Regions from separate parts of the Staphylococcus sp. 510 genome, predicted to be linked through region 1. Evidence: riboswitches for the same ligand, from Rfam matches in the RefSeq annotation. Region 1 holds a riboswitch; the other holds the start of a gene.
What was found. Region 1 has a riboswitch for FMN ahead of AC2D8K_RS00985 (ECF transporter S component). Riboswitches for the same ligand answer to the same signal wherever they lie in the genome.
Positions count from the first base shown of each region.

Region 2: it holds a riboswitch for FMN, as region 1 does, so the genes downstream of both, ribD (bifunctional diaminohydroxyphosphoribosylaminopyrimidine deaminase/5-amino-6-(5-phosphoribosylamino)uracil reductase RibD) here and AC2D8K_RS00985 (ECF transporter S component) in region 1, are expected to answer to the same signal.

Region 1 is NZ_JBXVVK010000001.1:220,952-229,334, reverse strand. Features, by position in the region: gene AC2D8K_RS01010 (segregation and condensation protein A) at 1-476, shown strand, start outside; gene scpB (SMC-Scp complex subunit ScpB) at 469-1,011, shown strand; gene AC2D8K_RS01000 (pseudouridine synthase) at 1,004-1,744, shown strand; gene AC2D8K_RS00995 (response regulator transcription factor) at 1,876-2,601, shown strand; gene AC2D8K_RS00990 (ATP-binding protein) at 2,585-4,327, shown strand; FMN riboswitch at 4,515-4,643, shown strand; gene AC2D8K_RS00985 (ECF transporter S component) at 4,706-5,254, shown strand; gene AC2D8K_RS00980 (ferredoxin) at 5,306-5,554, opposite strand; gene AC2D8K_RS00975 (helix-turn-helix domain-containing protein) at 5,666-6,634, shown strand; gene AC2D8K_RS00970 (RecQ family ATP-dependent DNA helicase) at 6,615-7,994, shown strand; gene ebpS (elastin-binding protein EbpS) at 8,146-8,383, shown strand, end outside.
Region 2 is NZ_JBXVVK010000009.1:104,052-112,434, forward strand. Features, by position in the region: gene ribH (6,7-dimethyl-8-ribityllumazine synthase) at 1-246, opposite strand, end outside; gene ribB (3,4-dihydroxy-2-butanone-4-phosphate synthase) at 259-1,440, opposite strand; gene ribE (riboflavin synthase) at 1,455-2,087, opposite strand; gene ribD (bifunctional diaminohydroxyphosphoribosylaminopyrimidine deaminase/5-amino-6-(5-phosphoribosylamino)uracil reductase RibD) at 2,094-3,137, opposite strand; FMN riboswitch at 3,299-3,429, opposite strand; gene AC2D8K_RS08515 (FAD/NAD(P)-binding protein) at 3,631-5,127, opposite strand; gene sagB (peptidoglycan release complex glucosaminidase SagB) at 5,445-6,299, opposite strand; gene AC2D8K_RS08525 (hypothetical protein) at 6,560-6,784, opposite strand; gene AC2D8K_RS08530 (sigma-70 family RNA polymerase sigma factor) at 6,977-7,465, shown strand; gene AC2D8K_RS08535 (competence protein ComK) at 7,470-7,916, shown strand; gene AC2D8K_RS08540 (hypothetical protein) at 7,891-8,346, opposite strand.

The DNA.
Region 1 (8,383 bases):
CACGTGAAGATTTAGTCGGTAGATTAATAGAATATCAAAACTACAAAGAGTACACTGAAATATTAAATGAAATGAAAGTAGAACGTGATCACTATTACACTAAACATCCAACTGATTTATCACATATGGAAACAGATGAATCGTGGGATCCATCGAACACGATCGATTTAACCGAATTAATAGTTGCTTATCAACGTGTTAAAAACCGAGTAGAAATCAATAAACCTCATTCCGTAGAAATTAAGAAAGAAATATTTACCATACAACAAGCTACGGCACAAGTTACGGACAGATTAAAAACAAAAGCATCCTTTAATTTCTTTAGTCTGTTTACATTTACAGAACCTATAGAACAAGTGGTGACACACTTTCTAGCTATTTTAGAAATGTCCAAATCAGGGATTATTAATATTGAACAACATCAAAACTTTGATGACATTAATATATTAAGAGGAGTGAACTACGGCGTTGAATAAACACGGCATATTAGAAGCATTGCTCTACACATCAGGAGACGAAGGTCTCGAAGTCAAACAATTAATCGAAATATTAGAAGTAAATGAAGATGAATTAGCAGAGTTAATTGACACTTATGAATCAAATGGTCTTATGATTCAACGATTCGGAACGACATGTGTTCTTACAACAAAAAAAGATGCCTCACAATACATCGAGGCATTAATCGAACAAAAATCTAAAATGAAATTATCACAGGCTGCAATGGAAACATTATCTATTATTGCGTATAATCAACCCTTAACTCGAAGTGATATCGAACTTATTAGAGGCATTAATTCTGATGGTGCAGTTAAAACCCTCATTGCAAGAGGCTTGGTAGAAGCTAAAGAAGTCCATCATTCACGTAGTCAACAATTAATCACGACAGACTTATTTTTAAATGTATTTGGTATAGAAAAATTAGAAGATTTACCAACCACTCAAGAAGATGAAGAAGAAATGGACGCATTCTTTAGTAACTTGGTAAATCAAAAGGGAGATACAAATGAGTAAAGAATTAGAAAGATTACAAAAAAGAATTGCAAGTAGTGGTTATACATCACGTCGTAAAGCAGAAACATTAATTACTGATGGCAAAGTAAAAGTTAACGGACATGTCGTCACTGAACTGGGTACAAAAGTTTCAAATTCAGATACTGTAGAAGTTGAAGGTATCAAATTAGAGCAAGAAGATAAAATTTATATTTTATTTAATAAACCTGCACAAGTAATTACAAGTGTATCAGATGATCGTGGCCGTAAAGTTGTGACTGATTACTTTAAAGATATCGAAACACGTATTTATCCTGTAGGTCGATTAGATTACGATACATCTGGATTATTATTATTAACGAATGATGGTGAATTCACTAATTTAATGACGCACCCTAGATACCATATTAAAAAGAAATATGTTGCTAAGCTTAAAGGATATTTAATGAGAGAAGAAGTTAAAGCTTTAGAAAAAGGAATCGAACTAGAAGATGGTTTCACGCAACCTGCTCAAGTAAAAGTGAAAAACCAAGACAAAGATAAAAATACGACGCTCGTTGAAATTACGATTAGTGAAGGTAGAAATAGACAAGTACGTCGTATGTTCGAACATTTTGGTCACCAAGTTAGTAAATTAACGCGTATCCAATTTGGTCCACTTGATTTAAAAGGCTTGAATGCAGGTGAAGGTCGTGTACTCACACCTCATGAAGTAAAAACGATTCGCCATTTAGCAGAAAATGGTAATGATTAAAATAAAACACTCATATTTTTAATCTTTGAGATTTTTTTCACAAAGATTTCTTTAACACTAACTTAATGACTATTTCATATGCTATAATAACTAATGAAATGAACAGCATGTGTAGGAGGTAATTTAGTATTATGACGAATGAAATACTTATCGTTGATGACGAAGACAGAATCAGAAGATTACTTAAACTATACCTAGAAAGAGAATCTTTTGAAACACATGAAGCAAGAGATGGTAAAGAAGCTTATCAACTTGCTATGGAAAATGACTATGCGTGCATTCTTTTAGACTTAATGTTGCCAGAAATGGACGGTATCGAAGTAGCCACTCAATTAAGAGAGCATAAAGATACACCTATTATTATGCTCACTGCAAAAGGCGAAGAGACGAATCGTGTCGAAGGGTTTGAATCAGGTGCCGATGACTATATCGTTAAACCATTCTCTCCAAGAGAAGTCGTTTTAAGAGTCAAAGCATTATTAAGAAGAACGCAAACAACAACACCTGAACAAAGTGAACCTCATGCAAGAGACGTAATTGAATTCAATCACTTAGTGATAGATAATGATGCACATAGAGTATTAGCTGATAATGAACAGGTTAATTTAACACCAAAAGAATATGAACTATTAATTTATTTAGCTAAAACGCCTAATAAAGTATTTGATCGTGAACAATTATTAAAAGAAGTTTGGCATTATGAATTTTATGGCGATTTACGTACGGTGGATACGCACGTAAAAAGATTAAGAGAGAAACTCAATAAAGTATCGAGTGATGCAGCTCACATGATACAAACTGTTTGGGGCGTCGGTTATAAATTTGAGGTTAATACAAACGATGAACCGGCTAAATAGTGTAGTAATAAAACTGTGGTTAACTATAATTTTTATAGTAACGACAGTTTTAATTTTATTAAGTGCTGCCTTAATTACCTTTATTCAATATTACTATACACAAGAAGCGGAAGATTCCATTAAAGAAGACGCCAAACGCATAAGTAAATTGGTAGAAAACTCTACAAATCAAAACTTAGCCATCAAAAATAGCCGAACATTGATTGATAATCCCGGTGGATTAATTATCATGAAAAATACATCTACCGCATATCAACAAACCATTTCAACAGATAAACAAGCTATGCTCAAAGAAATTAAAAATAATAAAGATTTTAACCGTGTTTTCAAACATGGTGAGTCAATGACACGTAATGTCATGATTAAAGAACAGGGGAATTCACATCCGTATATATTAGTGGGTTATCCAATGAAAGCCGAGCCAGGAAGTCATACAGAATATAGCGGCGTCTTTATTTTTAAAGATTTAAAATCTATTGAAGATACCAATAATGCGATAACAATTATTATCTTAATTACCGCAATTATATTTTTAGCAGTTAGTACCATCTTTGCATTTTTCTTATCATCTAGAATTACTAAACCTTTAAGAGAGTTAAGAAATCAAGCACAAAAGGTATCACAAGGTGATTATTCACATATCACGTCAGTATCAACAAAAGATGAAATTGGAGAATTATCACGTGCATTTAATAATATGAGCTTTGAAATTCAAGAACATGTAGAAGCACTATCCACATCCAAAAATATACGTGATAGCTTAATTAATTCGATGGTTGAAGGTGTTATTGGTATTAATGAACAAAAGGATATTATTTTATCAAATAAAATGGCAGACCAAGTATTCCATACATTAGATGACAATGCTGTTGAATTAATAGAAAAACAAATTGAACAAACTTTCAATACTAAAGAAACGCAATTCCAAGAAATTGAAGCAAACACAAGGTATTATGTGATTATCATGAGTTATATTGACCGTATTCAAAACGATGGCAGAAGCGGTATTGTTGCTATTATACGTGATATGACAAATGAACATAACCTTGATCAAATGAAAAAAGACTTCATCGCAAATGTATCTCATGAATTACGAACACCGATTGCCTTATTACAAGGCTATACAGAATCTATTGTAGATGGTGTTGTAACTGAACCAGATGAGATACATGAATCACTAGCAATTGTCTTAGATGAATCTAAACGTCTGAACCGCTTAGTTAATGAATTATTAAACGTAGCACGTATGGATGCTGAAGGATTATCTGTTGAGAAAGAGTCACAACCAATCGCTGATCTGCTCAACAAAATGCGAATAAAATATCGTCAACAAGCGACTGATTTAGAACTTAATATGCAGTTTGAAGTAAGCAATCAACAACTATGGGACTACGATATGGATAGAATGGATCAAGTATTAACCAATTTAATCGATAACGCATCAAGATATACACAACCTGGAGATACCATTTCGGTAAAAACTGATGAAGATGATAGATCTCATATTTTAAGCATCGCTGATACTGGTACTGGAATTGCTCCTGAACATTTACAACAAGTCTTCGATCGTTTCTATAAAGTAGATGCGTCAAGAAAAAGGGGTAAACAAGGTACTGGATTAGGCTTATTCATCTGTAAAATGATTATAGAAGAACATGGCGGTACGATTGAAGTAGAAAGTCAAGTGGGTAAAGGAACAACCTTTATCATTAAATTACCAAAATAAACATTTTAAAACCTGTTAGAGTCAAATAATGGCTCTAACAGGTTTTTTATTTATTATGAAATCTATAGATTGTTAAACAACTTGATTATTTTTATGACAACTTATATCTATATAAATATATCGGAGCAAACTCATTGTACATAACAGAGTTATCATGTATGATATATTTAAATTAAAAATATAGTTAATTCATCTTCGGGGTCGGGTGTAATTCCCAACCGGCAGTAAATTAAGCCTGCGACGTAAAATGTCTCATTTTACCTGATTCAGTGAAACTCTGAAGCCGACAGTATAGTCTGGATGGGAGAAGATGGAGGTTTTTTTGTTGTGCAAATTTCCTCCTTTTCTAGCAAGATGAATGGAAGGAGAAAATAATATATGCAACACAATCAAAATAGACGTCTAATCTTTATAAGTATGCTAAGTGCAGTGGCTTTCGTACTTACCTTTATTAAATTCCCATTGCCATTTTTACCACCATACTTAACGTTGGACTTTAGTGATGTACCTACATTACTTGCCACATTTTTATTAGGACCAATTGCAGGGCTAATAGTAGCTTTTATTAAGAATTTACTCAATTTCTTTTTCAATATGGGCGATCCAGTAGGACCATTAGCGAACTTTTTAGCAATTGCCAGTTTCTTATTAACTGCATATTATATTTATAGAAACAAACGCAATAAAAAGTCATTATTAACAGGTCTTGTTTTAGGTACAGTTGTCATGACCGTCGTATTAAGTATTTTAAATTATTTTATACTGTTACCACTCTACGGTATGATATTTAACTTAGGTGACATTGTTCATAATCTTAAAGTAATTATTGTTTCAGGTATCATACCTTTTAATATTATTAAAGGTATTGTCATTTCAATCATCTTTTACTTTATATTCAATAGAATTAAAAATAACATTCACATATAAATAACTAGCGCCCTTACACATGATGTGCAAGGGCGCTTTTAATATAATATATTATTCAAATTTAAGTGCGTCACCATCAAATGGTTCGTCTTCAATTTTGATTGAATCTGTTGGACAACCTTCTAGTGCATCTTCCATATCTTCATATAACTCTTCTGACACCTCTGCAGTACCTTGGTTATCATCAAGGATTACGAAAGCAATACCTTCGTCGTCATAATCATAGATATCTGGAGCTGCTGCACCACATGCACCGCATGCTATACAAGTATCCATATCAACGATTGTATATTTAGCCAATTTCATTCGCCTCCTTTGAAAAAAATGCTACACTAGTAATAACAATACTACTATTGTAGACATCGATAGTATCATTTTCAATATATTCGTTTTATAGAGTGAGGGTTTATCTTGTATCAAATTATCAATCATGCGTATCAACACGCATTCAACTACAAAACAAATAAAAGTATTTATAATATTTTAACAGGAAAAAAATCCCATCAAACTTTTTTTGACGCAAGTAGTCAACAACTTTTGTCATTATATCATAGTTTACCGAGATTAAAATATCCGTCTTTTGAGCGATATTTAAATGAATTGAATGATGAGGAACCAAAAGTAAATATCAAAACGCATCCAAGATGTACATATGATAGTCTTATTAATACATTCAACTGTATCCAATTGCTCATTCAAACGGTATCACAAAGCATACGCAACGATTTTAGATTCGTTCCTTTAACGCAACAAACATATATTCAACAACGTGTTAAACATATTTATCAACACATTAAAGTTAATGATTTAGAATCAAAATTCATCACAGAATTAGAACAATTATTTGAAGACATCGCTAGCAAACATGAACATGTGTATTTACACTATTATTTACAAGGCTATGATGAGGCGATGTATACTAGACAACAAGTCAGTTTAATAGAATCGAAGTCTCAACAAGAATTATTTGAAATAGAAATGAACCAATTGGTCGATGTCATGTTTGAAATTGAAGATATGCAAAAGCACCCTATATTAAATCAAACGATTATACGACCAACATTGCTCAATAAAACGAAATTAACCTTACATCAATTAGGACAAGGACACTCAATACACGACATCTCAACAATTCAAAATGTTAAATTAAATACGATTGAAGATCATCTTTTAGAGTTATTTATCAAAGGTTATATCAATGATTATGATACATATTTAGACATCAAAAGCATTCAACCCTTTATCGATTATTATAAAAGTCATATTGGAATAAAATTACGTGAGTATAAGCAGCAATTTGATACATTAACTTATTTTCAAATTAAATTGATGATTGTTGGTATTGAAAGGGGAGACTTAGTTGCTTCAACAGAAACTTAAAGATTGGTTTGGATTTGATTCCTTCAAACCTGGCCAAGAGGACATCATTTCCAGTGTATTAGACCAAAAGCATACGCTAGGTATTTTACCAACGGGTAGTGGCAAAAGCCTTTGTTATCAATTACCTACTTATATATTAGAAAAGCCAACACTTGTTATTTCACCATTAATTTCTCTCATGGACGATCAGGTCATGCAAATGAAATTAAATGGTGAACACGCGGTTTGTTGTATTCATTCAGGTATGGACAATACGGAAAAACGACAAAACCTAAGTAACATTCGTCAGAGTAAATTTATCTATTTAAGTCCGGAATTTATATTACAACCTCAAAACTTTAAACTTATTGCCAATATAGATTTTGGTTTAATAGTTCTTGATGAAGCACATTGTTTGTCTGAATGGGGCTATGATTTCAGACCACATTATGCTTTAATTGGAAAAATAACTACGTCCTTTAAATCAGCTACAATTCTAGCATTAACAGCTACGGCACCACCACATTTAGAAAGCGATTTAAATGAAATGCTTAATGTTACTTTCAATACCATTAAAACAAGTATGAATCGTATAAATATTTCATTGAAACATCTTAACTTTGGCTCTTACGAAGAAAAAATAGATTGGTTGTTACCACAACTTAATGAAACTGGGCCCACTATTATATATGTATCTTCAAAAAAATTATGTTTAACATTAGCGCAACTTATTTATGACTCAGGTTTTTTAACAGGGATATATCATGGTGATTTGAGTTATCAAGAAAGACAGACAGTACAACAACAATTTTTAAACAATGATATTCCAATCATAGTTGCAACAAGTGCATTTGGTATGGGCATAAATAAAAAAGACATACGCACAGTGATTCATTTTCATTTGTCATCAAGTCCTTCTAATTATCTACAAGAGATTGGTAGAGCGGGGAGAGACGGAGAAGCAAGCCAAGCTATTAGTTTATTCCAACCCGACGACGCTTATATTTTAGAAACCATATTATTTGCCGATAGAATTACATCTGAAGATATTCATTCATTTGAATTAGGACAATTTATTCCTCCTGAAAAAGAATCCATTTTAACAATACTTTATAATCAATATACAATTAATCAAATGCAACGTATATTTGATCAATCATTTCGACGCAAAAAGTTAGGTTATAGTCGTATGTTAGGCTACACACAACTTGACCAATGTCGCCGTAAATATTTGTTGGAATTTTTCAATGAACATCCTAAACTGCCAGATGTCTGTTGTGACAATGATACTGAATTACCAAGTATGAAAGTCATTAATCGTAAGAAAGTTAAACGTAAGCTTTCATATAGTGAAAAACTTCAAAATTTATTTGAACTATAGATTTTATTTTGCTTAACTCTTTATTCAAGCTATAATTAACTTATGAACAAAAATCTTAATACCTAAAAATTCTTGATTACTATACATAATCATTTAATTTATGGGTATAGTTTATGTATCATTATAAAATTAAACAGAGAGGATGATGATTGTGTCTAATAATAACTTCAAAGATGATTTTGAAAAAAATCGTCAAGCGATAGACCCAGAAGATCATAATGAGCAGACATCTTCACATGAAGAACAAGAAGATAATGCAGTAGACAGAACTGAAGACAAATCAAATCAACAATTCCCACCAAGAAATGCACAGAGAAGAAAACGTCGACGAGATATAGCGACAAATAATAACCGTCAGGCAGATTCGCGTACAAAAGCTAGCCAAGATG
Region 2 (8,383 bases), on a different contig from region 1:
TCTTATGACACATCCTAAAGTAACTACTGCATCATATTTACCTGTTTGAGCTAACTTTCTAGCTACCATAGGAATTTCAAAAGCACCAGGTACATAAGCAACATCAATATTGTTTTCGTCAACATCGTGACGAATAAAAGTATCCTTAGCACCCTCTAACAAACGTCCAGTAATAAAATCATTAAATCTACTAACTACAATAGCAACTTTTAAATCTTTACCAACTAATTTTCCTTCAAAATTCATTTTATTATCCTCCTAAATTAAATGTCCCATTTTTTCTTTTTTGGTTGTCATATAGTCATGATTATATTGTGTTTCAGGTACAATCACTTCTATACGTTGTTGGATATTAATACCATATTCTTTTAATCCTTCAAATTTCTTCGGATTATTACTTAATAAGTTAACCTTTTCAATAGCAAAATATTTAAGAATTTGTGCAGCGATATTATAATCTCGTAAATCTTCATCGAATCCTAACGCTAAATTTGCTGTAACGGTATCATAACCTTTTTCAATTAATTCATAGGCACGTAATTTATTCATGAGTCCTATGCCACGCCCTTCTTGAGGTAAATAGATAATCATTCCACGGTGTTGTTCTATATAATTCATCGAAGCTTCTAATTGAGCACCACAATCACATCGTTGGCTATGGAAAATATCACCCGTAAGGCATGCAGAATGGATTCGTACATTTTCATGTGATCTAATATCACCTTTAGTTATAACGACGATTTCTTCTTCACTATAATCAGTTGTAAAACCATACATATCAAATGTACCAAAGTCTGTTGGCATTTTTACTTTTGCATTGAGTTTTACATGTGATTCGTTAACTTGACGATATTCTATTAAACTTTCAATCGTAATCATAACTAATTGATGTTTATCTTTGAATGCTTGGAGATCTTCACCTTTAGCCATAGACCCATCATCATTCATAATTTCACAAATCACACCTGCTGGTTTAGCACCTGTTAATTTAGCAAGATCTATTGCCGCTTCGGTATGACCATTTCTTTCTAACACACCATTATCTTTAGCAATTAAAGGAAATAAATGGCCTGGTCGGTTAAAATCTGAAGCTTTCGCATGTTCATCAATCAGTGCTCTAGCAGTTAGTGTTCTCTCGTTCGCACTGATACCGGTTGTTGTATTCTTATGATCGATACTTACAGTAAAATTAGTGCCAAACACATCTGAGTTATTTGATTCCATTGGATGGAGATCTAGTTGTTCACTAATGCTTGAACTGATAGGTGTACAAATTAACCCACGACCTTTTTTAGCCATGAAATTAATCGTATCGTCTTTCATCCATTCAGTTATTGCTATTAGGTCTCCTTCATTTTCTCTATCTTCATCATCAACTACAATAATACTTTCACCTTGTTTTAAAGCATCTAAGGCTAATTCAATACTGTCGAATTTCATGTTTATTGCCTCCCCTAAAAACCAAATGCTTTTAGTTTTTCTTCTGTTAAACTTGATTGATTTTGATTTAAGATATTTTCAACATATTTGAATAACACATCTGATTCTAGATGTACGTTATCGCCCACTTTTTTACTTGATAAGATTGTGGAACGTCTTGTTTCAGGAATCAAATGAATATCAAAAGCATCCGAATGAAGATCGAAAATCGTCAAACTTGTACCATCTACCGTTATCGATCCTTGCTTAACCATTTGATTAAGTAGTGTTTTGGATGCTTTTATTTGGATAATCATTGAATTGGCAGATTCATTAATTTTAGATATTGTTCCTAAATCATCAACATGACCTAACACAAAATGACCGCCAAACCTGCCGTTACCACTCATTGCTCTTTCTAAATTAACTTTCGTATGGCGTTGTACATCTGAGAGGTAGGTTTTATTTTCTGTGCCTTTAATGACTTGCACTGAAAATGTTTGGTCATCGAAATCAATGACAGTTAAACACGCACCATTTACACTAATTGAATCACCAATATGCATATCTTCTAATATTTTTTCAGCAGTAATTACTAATGTTCGAACTGAATTTTGATTACGAACTTCTTGCACCGTTCCTATTTCTTCAATGATGCCTGTAAACATTTGCAATCACTTCTTTCTCAAAACTAATTTAATATTTTGTTGAATTAACGTGGAATTAACAATTTCAAATTGAGTTGTATCTGGTAAAGACACTATCTGGTCAGTTTGGAAAAATTGATACTTACCAGAACCACCTATTATTTTCGGGGCAAAATAAAGTACAAGGTGATCTAAGTGATCAGATTGGAGAAATTCTGAAGTAATTTCGGGACCTGCTTCGACTAACAGTTTCCCGATACCTTTTTGATATAAATCTTTCAAAATAGATTTAATATCGCATTGTTCCATATAAATAATAGTTACATTACTATTGTCTACTTTTAAATTTTTATTTTCTGTATAAATCCAAATAGGAGATGCATAATCATGGAATAGTTGTTGATTAAAGTCTAATTTACCACTCTTACTAAGTATGACTCGAATTGGATGTTTCCCATCAGCTATCCTTGTCGTGTATAATGGATCGTCAGCTTCTACTGTTTTACGTCCAGTCAATACTGCATCGTGACTATGACGTAATTGATAGACGTCTTTTTTTACTTCTTTATTAGTAATCCACTTACTCTCGCCATCATCGGTAGCTTGTTTGCCATCTAAACTAGCTGAAACTTTAACCGTTAATTCGGGAATACCATTTCTTTTTGCAGTGAAGAAATCTTGATAAAGTTGCGCTGCAACGGCATTATATTGAAATTCAACTTCGATGCCTGCATTTTTCAAAATGTCATCGCCTTTTGAAATAAGGGTAGTATCTTTAACAGCATAGATGACTTTGTGAATACCAGCTTCAATGATTTTATCTACACATGGTGGTGTTGAACCATGGTGTGTACATGGTTCTAATGATACATAAATGGTAGCACCATTGGCTTCTGATTGTGCCATGTCTAAAGCTTGAACTTCAGCATGTTTATCACCTTTTCGTAAGTGTGCACCAATACCAACTATTCTTCCGTCTTTGACAACAACTGAACCCACTGGAGGATTAACACCTGTTTGTCCATCAACCATTTGTGCAAGTTGTATAGCATAATTCATAAATTTACTCAAAATATCACCTCTAAAATTAAAAAGCCTTACACCAATGAAATTGTATATTTCAAGGCATAAGGCGAATCATATATCTTCAAATAAGCATATTTATATCTAAAAATATAAACATACTTATTAATACACATACTTATACAAATATATGTTAATGTCGATAAACGTCATTCTTTCTCCCATCCAGACTTTAACTGTCGGCTCTAGAATTTCACTAGATCAGCCACTAACAAATGTTAGCAGGTCGCAGGCTCATATCACTGCCGGTTGGGAATTCCACCCTGCCCCGAAAGAATTTTATATGAAATTGTTAAAGGTTAATTGAGTATTGTAGTCTAATTTACTACAATTCAAATCATACTACACCTTTTTCAAAAATACAATTACTATACATTGTACTTAATTAAAGTAATACTTTTAAATTAAATCATCGGATTTTGTTTATCTTTTAAATAAAATATAGATTTAAAATACGCCTAGATATAATTACTTAACGCTTTTAGCTTTCTTCTTTGATATTTTCAAAGTCTTGTTGCGTGTCATATAATCTATCCACCGCATTAGCCACTTGGTTAACAATCATTTTAACACCGTTTCTAAGTTTATTGACGCCATTTGTCATTTGTCCAATCGCTATCACATTAGTTAAAGTACCAAACCTCGGACTAATAACTTGGTTCGTTTCAGGAATAATTTGTATACCGCCTAAAGGATGTGATTGTACAATTTGCCTATTTTCTAAATTAAGAATTAATTGGTCATCTTCATCTAACTCAGATAAATGATTTTTAGATCCAGTTGCATTAATGACTACATTAAAATCTTCAATGTCATTCTCATTTTCATATTGTAAATGGAATAATCCGTCCTCATGATAAACATTTTTTAAATTTTTACGGATAATCAATGCCTCTTGTTCTAATAATTCAATAAGTAATTTCGCAGTTCTAGGAGGCATTGGATTAGAATTAAGTTGAATTATTTTAGTATATTTCTTTTGGAATTGTTGTTGATCTTCAAAGCTAAAGCTATTCCATATCCAATTTAAATTTTCCTTTAAATATTCAATTATACTTTGGAATATTCCCATTTCCATTTCATGTTCTAAATCAAATTTTAAATCATTAATATGATTACCAGTTCTTCTATTGATAAGTTTTTCAAAATCTATACCGTAGTCGCTACATTCTTTTAAAAATAAATCTACTGCAACATCTAAAGGTACATTCCCATAATTTTGTGCCTGTAAATCATTAAATTTTTGTTTTGTTAAATGTGTAAATTCTATATCTACCATTTGACCTCTTACACTTGGTAAATTGGCTGATCGACTTGTCATTAAAATAGGTAATCTAGGGTGATGTGCAGTCACATATCGAATGACATCTAGACTAGCGAGACCAGTTCCAAGAATGGCAATTCTATCATCTTCATTTACATCATCTAATGAATTGTATGTAGGATAAGGTGTCGGTTTAAACCCTTTTATACCTTTTAAATGATATGGATCGTGATAGGCAAATGTACCAAATGTTAAGAATAAGTAATCGTATTCTCGCCATTCTTTCATATCATCTGAGGTACATACATAATATTTTAAATTCGTTTCATCCACTTTCGATGTTGTAAAAATCTCGTGTACTTTATGATTGATAATAGTAATATTTTCATATTGCTCATCGAATTTGGATAAGTATGATTTCATATAATGTCCAAATACAAAACGTGGTAAGTAAGTAGGATTATCGAAATCAAATACTTGTTGATGTTGATACCATTTCCAAAACTCTTCATCATCATCTAAATTTAAGCTCATCTTTTTAGATGGCATATTAATGAGTAATTCACTACTATCATTTTGAAATGGAACACCCTGTCCCATATTATTGCGGTCATCATACACATCTACTTTTAATTTTTCAAAATGGTCGTGTTTGACTAGTTGACGTAAAACACTCACACCTGCTGTGCCCATTCCTATTATAGCTACTCGCATGATTAAATCATCCTCTTTCTACAATCTATTTCCGTGATGAACTTTATAAGTGTAGTCATTTTTAAGTTCGCTCATTATCAAAAATTATATTTTCATATTTACTCATATATATCCTAATCTTGAACAATTTAATCCTTTAAAATTTGTGATAAAATCTTTCTTTGAGGTGATGAAATGAAATTAGTTTCGAAAATCATAGCACTCACTATTATAATGTTTTTATGGATAACACGTCATAATAAAGCTGAATAATAATAATGATGAATACAAAAATGCCTGCAACCGTTATTACCGTTGCAGGCATTTTTTAACATTAATTATTTCTTCAAATGGTCTTTATCATCTTTATAAACATATAATTTGAAGTATTTACCTTCCGTTTTCATATCTTTATAAAAATCCGCGATGATAGTGGCATTACTTTCAGCCCATTTAATGTCAGTTGCATATTGATGTTCACCAGAATTCTTAGGATTCCATCTCATACTGTATAGTGTATCTTGATCTTCATGTTTTAAGAAATGATTATGAATGAAATCAGCACCACCATAAATGGCTTTTTGAGGTGTGTCCCAACCATGTTTTTTAGCATATTCAGCACCTGTCTTAACAGGATCTTTGTCTAATGCACCTACACCATAAAAGTTGTAGTATTTCTTACCATCAATTTCTACACCTTTAGATAATTCACTCTTAGCAGCGCCAGTTTCTAATAACGCATGTGAAATTAAATACACTTCGTTAACATGTTTATCTTTCGCTGCTTTTGTAAAGTCATCCGTATGTTTCAGTAAAGTTGGTCGATCAACTAACATACGTTTAATTCTTTTTTCATCAATACCTTGATATTTAGATAAATCTAAAAATTGATATTTTTGTACGTCACTATCGATAAATTGACTACTATCCATAGCTGATTTTATTTCAGTTGATGATGCATCTCTCCACGCATCATTGTTTTTATTCGATACTTGTTGACTCGTATAGTTATCTATTTGTTTCTTTGCAGCTTTATCTAAAGTTACATCTAATTTCTCAATTTTCTGTTCTTCTTTTACATGTTTAAAGAAAATTTGGTCTGAAACCATTGAGAAAAAGATAATAGCACCAACTACAAAGATAATCAGCAATCCTAAAATTGCAACAATAGATCCCTTTTTGTGCTTCGTCATATTCACACCTCTTAGGTCAATGTTGTTATACTTTTGAATTGTATTACGATAATAAAGTTTAACATTATTAATTCTGATTCACAATTTAATATATACTTTGTTACAAATTCATAAATAAAAAGTAATAAAAATGAAACTTTTGAGATGAAAAAGATTTAGACAACAATATAGACACTATCTAAATAAAATGTTGCACGCATAAAAACATGCAATCTACATATGATAGTGTCAATACCATTTCTAAGTCTAAATTATTACTTTTATTTATTATGTTTTTTATATTCCATCATGATGAAACTAACAGCTTGTGATCTATTTTTATAAAAATATTGATTTAAATCAATTGTACCTTCAATTTCACCATCTCTATATTTCATTTCATTAGTAAAATTATTAATCATCACAAAATCTGAGCGATCTTTAATTCGATCTAAATCATCATTGCGTGCGAAAAAATGTTCTAAATTTAAGTGTGCGTAGTCCATACGTACCTCCTATCAAACTTTGCTCTATTTAAACAATAAGACAATGTAAATGTAAAAATTAAATACCTAGTTATTTTCTATGTTTACTATTTAACACCTATTTTTACAATTAAGCAAATGAAATTTTTTATTACATATTTTAAATTCATTTTATCCGGAAAAACACTTTATGTACATAAATAGGAGAAAACTTTGGAATTCAATAAAATTTATCAAGAGTACAACAAAATCATACATTATTTGTTAAAAAGATATCAAATCACTTATAATTATGACGAGTTTTATCAATTACTGTTAATCCAATTATGGCACTTAACTCATCATTATCAACCCTCACAATCTAGCAAACTATCCTCTTACCTATTTATTAGGTTAAACTATTACCTTATCGATATATTTCGCAAAGAAAACAAAAAAATACCTACTATCAATATCGATACACCTATCCACTCAAAAAATGAGCCCATACAGTTTTTAGATGAGGATGCATTACTTTTGCAAGACATTTATTATCTATTAAATAATCAAGAAAAACAATGGTTAGATTTAAAATTACTAGGATATAAACAATACGAAATCGCAAATATGATGCATCTTTCTATATCAACCATTAAGAAAATCAAAAAGATAACTCAATCCAAAATCATGCAGCATTTACAATACAACCTGGAAAAGGAATGACAACATGAATCAAATTACAACATCTCAATTATTATATATTCAAACAGGAATAGGTCCGAAAAGTGTTACGCAATGTCATTATCAACAATATGATATTTCACTTCCTATTACAATTAATCATACATTAATATTTCTATTAGAATTACATCAAAAATCATTACCGCTTCAAAAGAAACTCGCTAAACGATTACTTCAAATTAATAAAAAGATACCGCTTTTCATTAATGAGACGCTCATCTTATTCCCTCTTAAACATCATCGAGCTCCCATTCAAATTTACGTGAATGCATACTATATTATAGGAATACAATCACAAAGCGATGCAACACTCATACAGTTTTCTAATTCTAAATCTCTATTAGTAGACGAACCTTATACTTTTATATTAAAAAAATGGCAAGAAAGCTTACTTCTTTGCCATTTGATTACACATTCGTATTCTGCTTATTAAATTTATATTCTAATAGCTTTTTAGTAAAAAATGCAGTTACTTTCTTAATTAAGAACAGAGAAACGATCATCAATAGAATAGCCCCTACGATAATTAAAGTCACTGTCATTGTTGATAGAGTTACTTGTGGGTTAATAAAATAATTAACAGCTGTGAGACTTGTGATTAATCCAAATAGAAAGCCACCTAGTAATATCACATATGTAAAAACGATTCCCATCAATAATAATACAAGACTGAATGAACTAATCATTTTTTGTTGAAAGACATGTGTTCTTAAAAATTGATTTGAAAATTTGACAGGTTTATTTAAAACATCCGTGTCATGTTCATTCAATTGGTTCAATTCTTGATTAAGTTGATCTTTTTCTGTTTTATTTAAGAACCATAATTGCTTTTTTACTCTAGCACTAAATGTATTTTTATCCATAGCTAGAATTGCACCTCTACTCTAATTGGTTATTTAT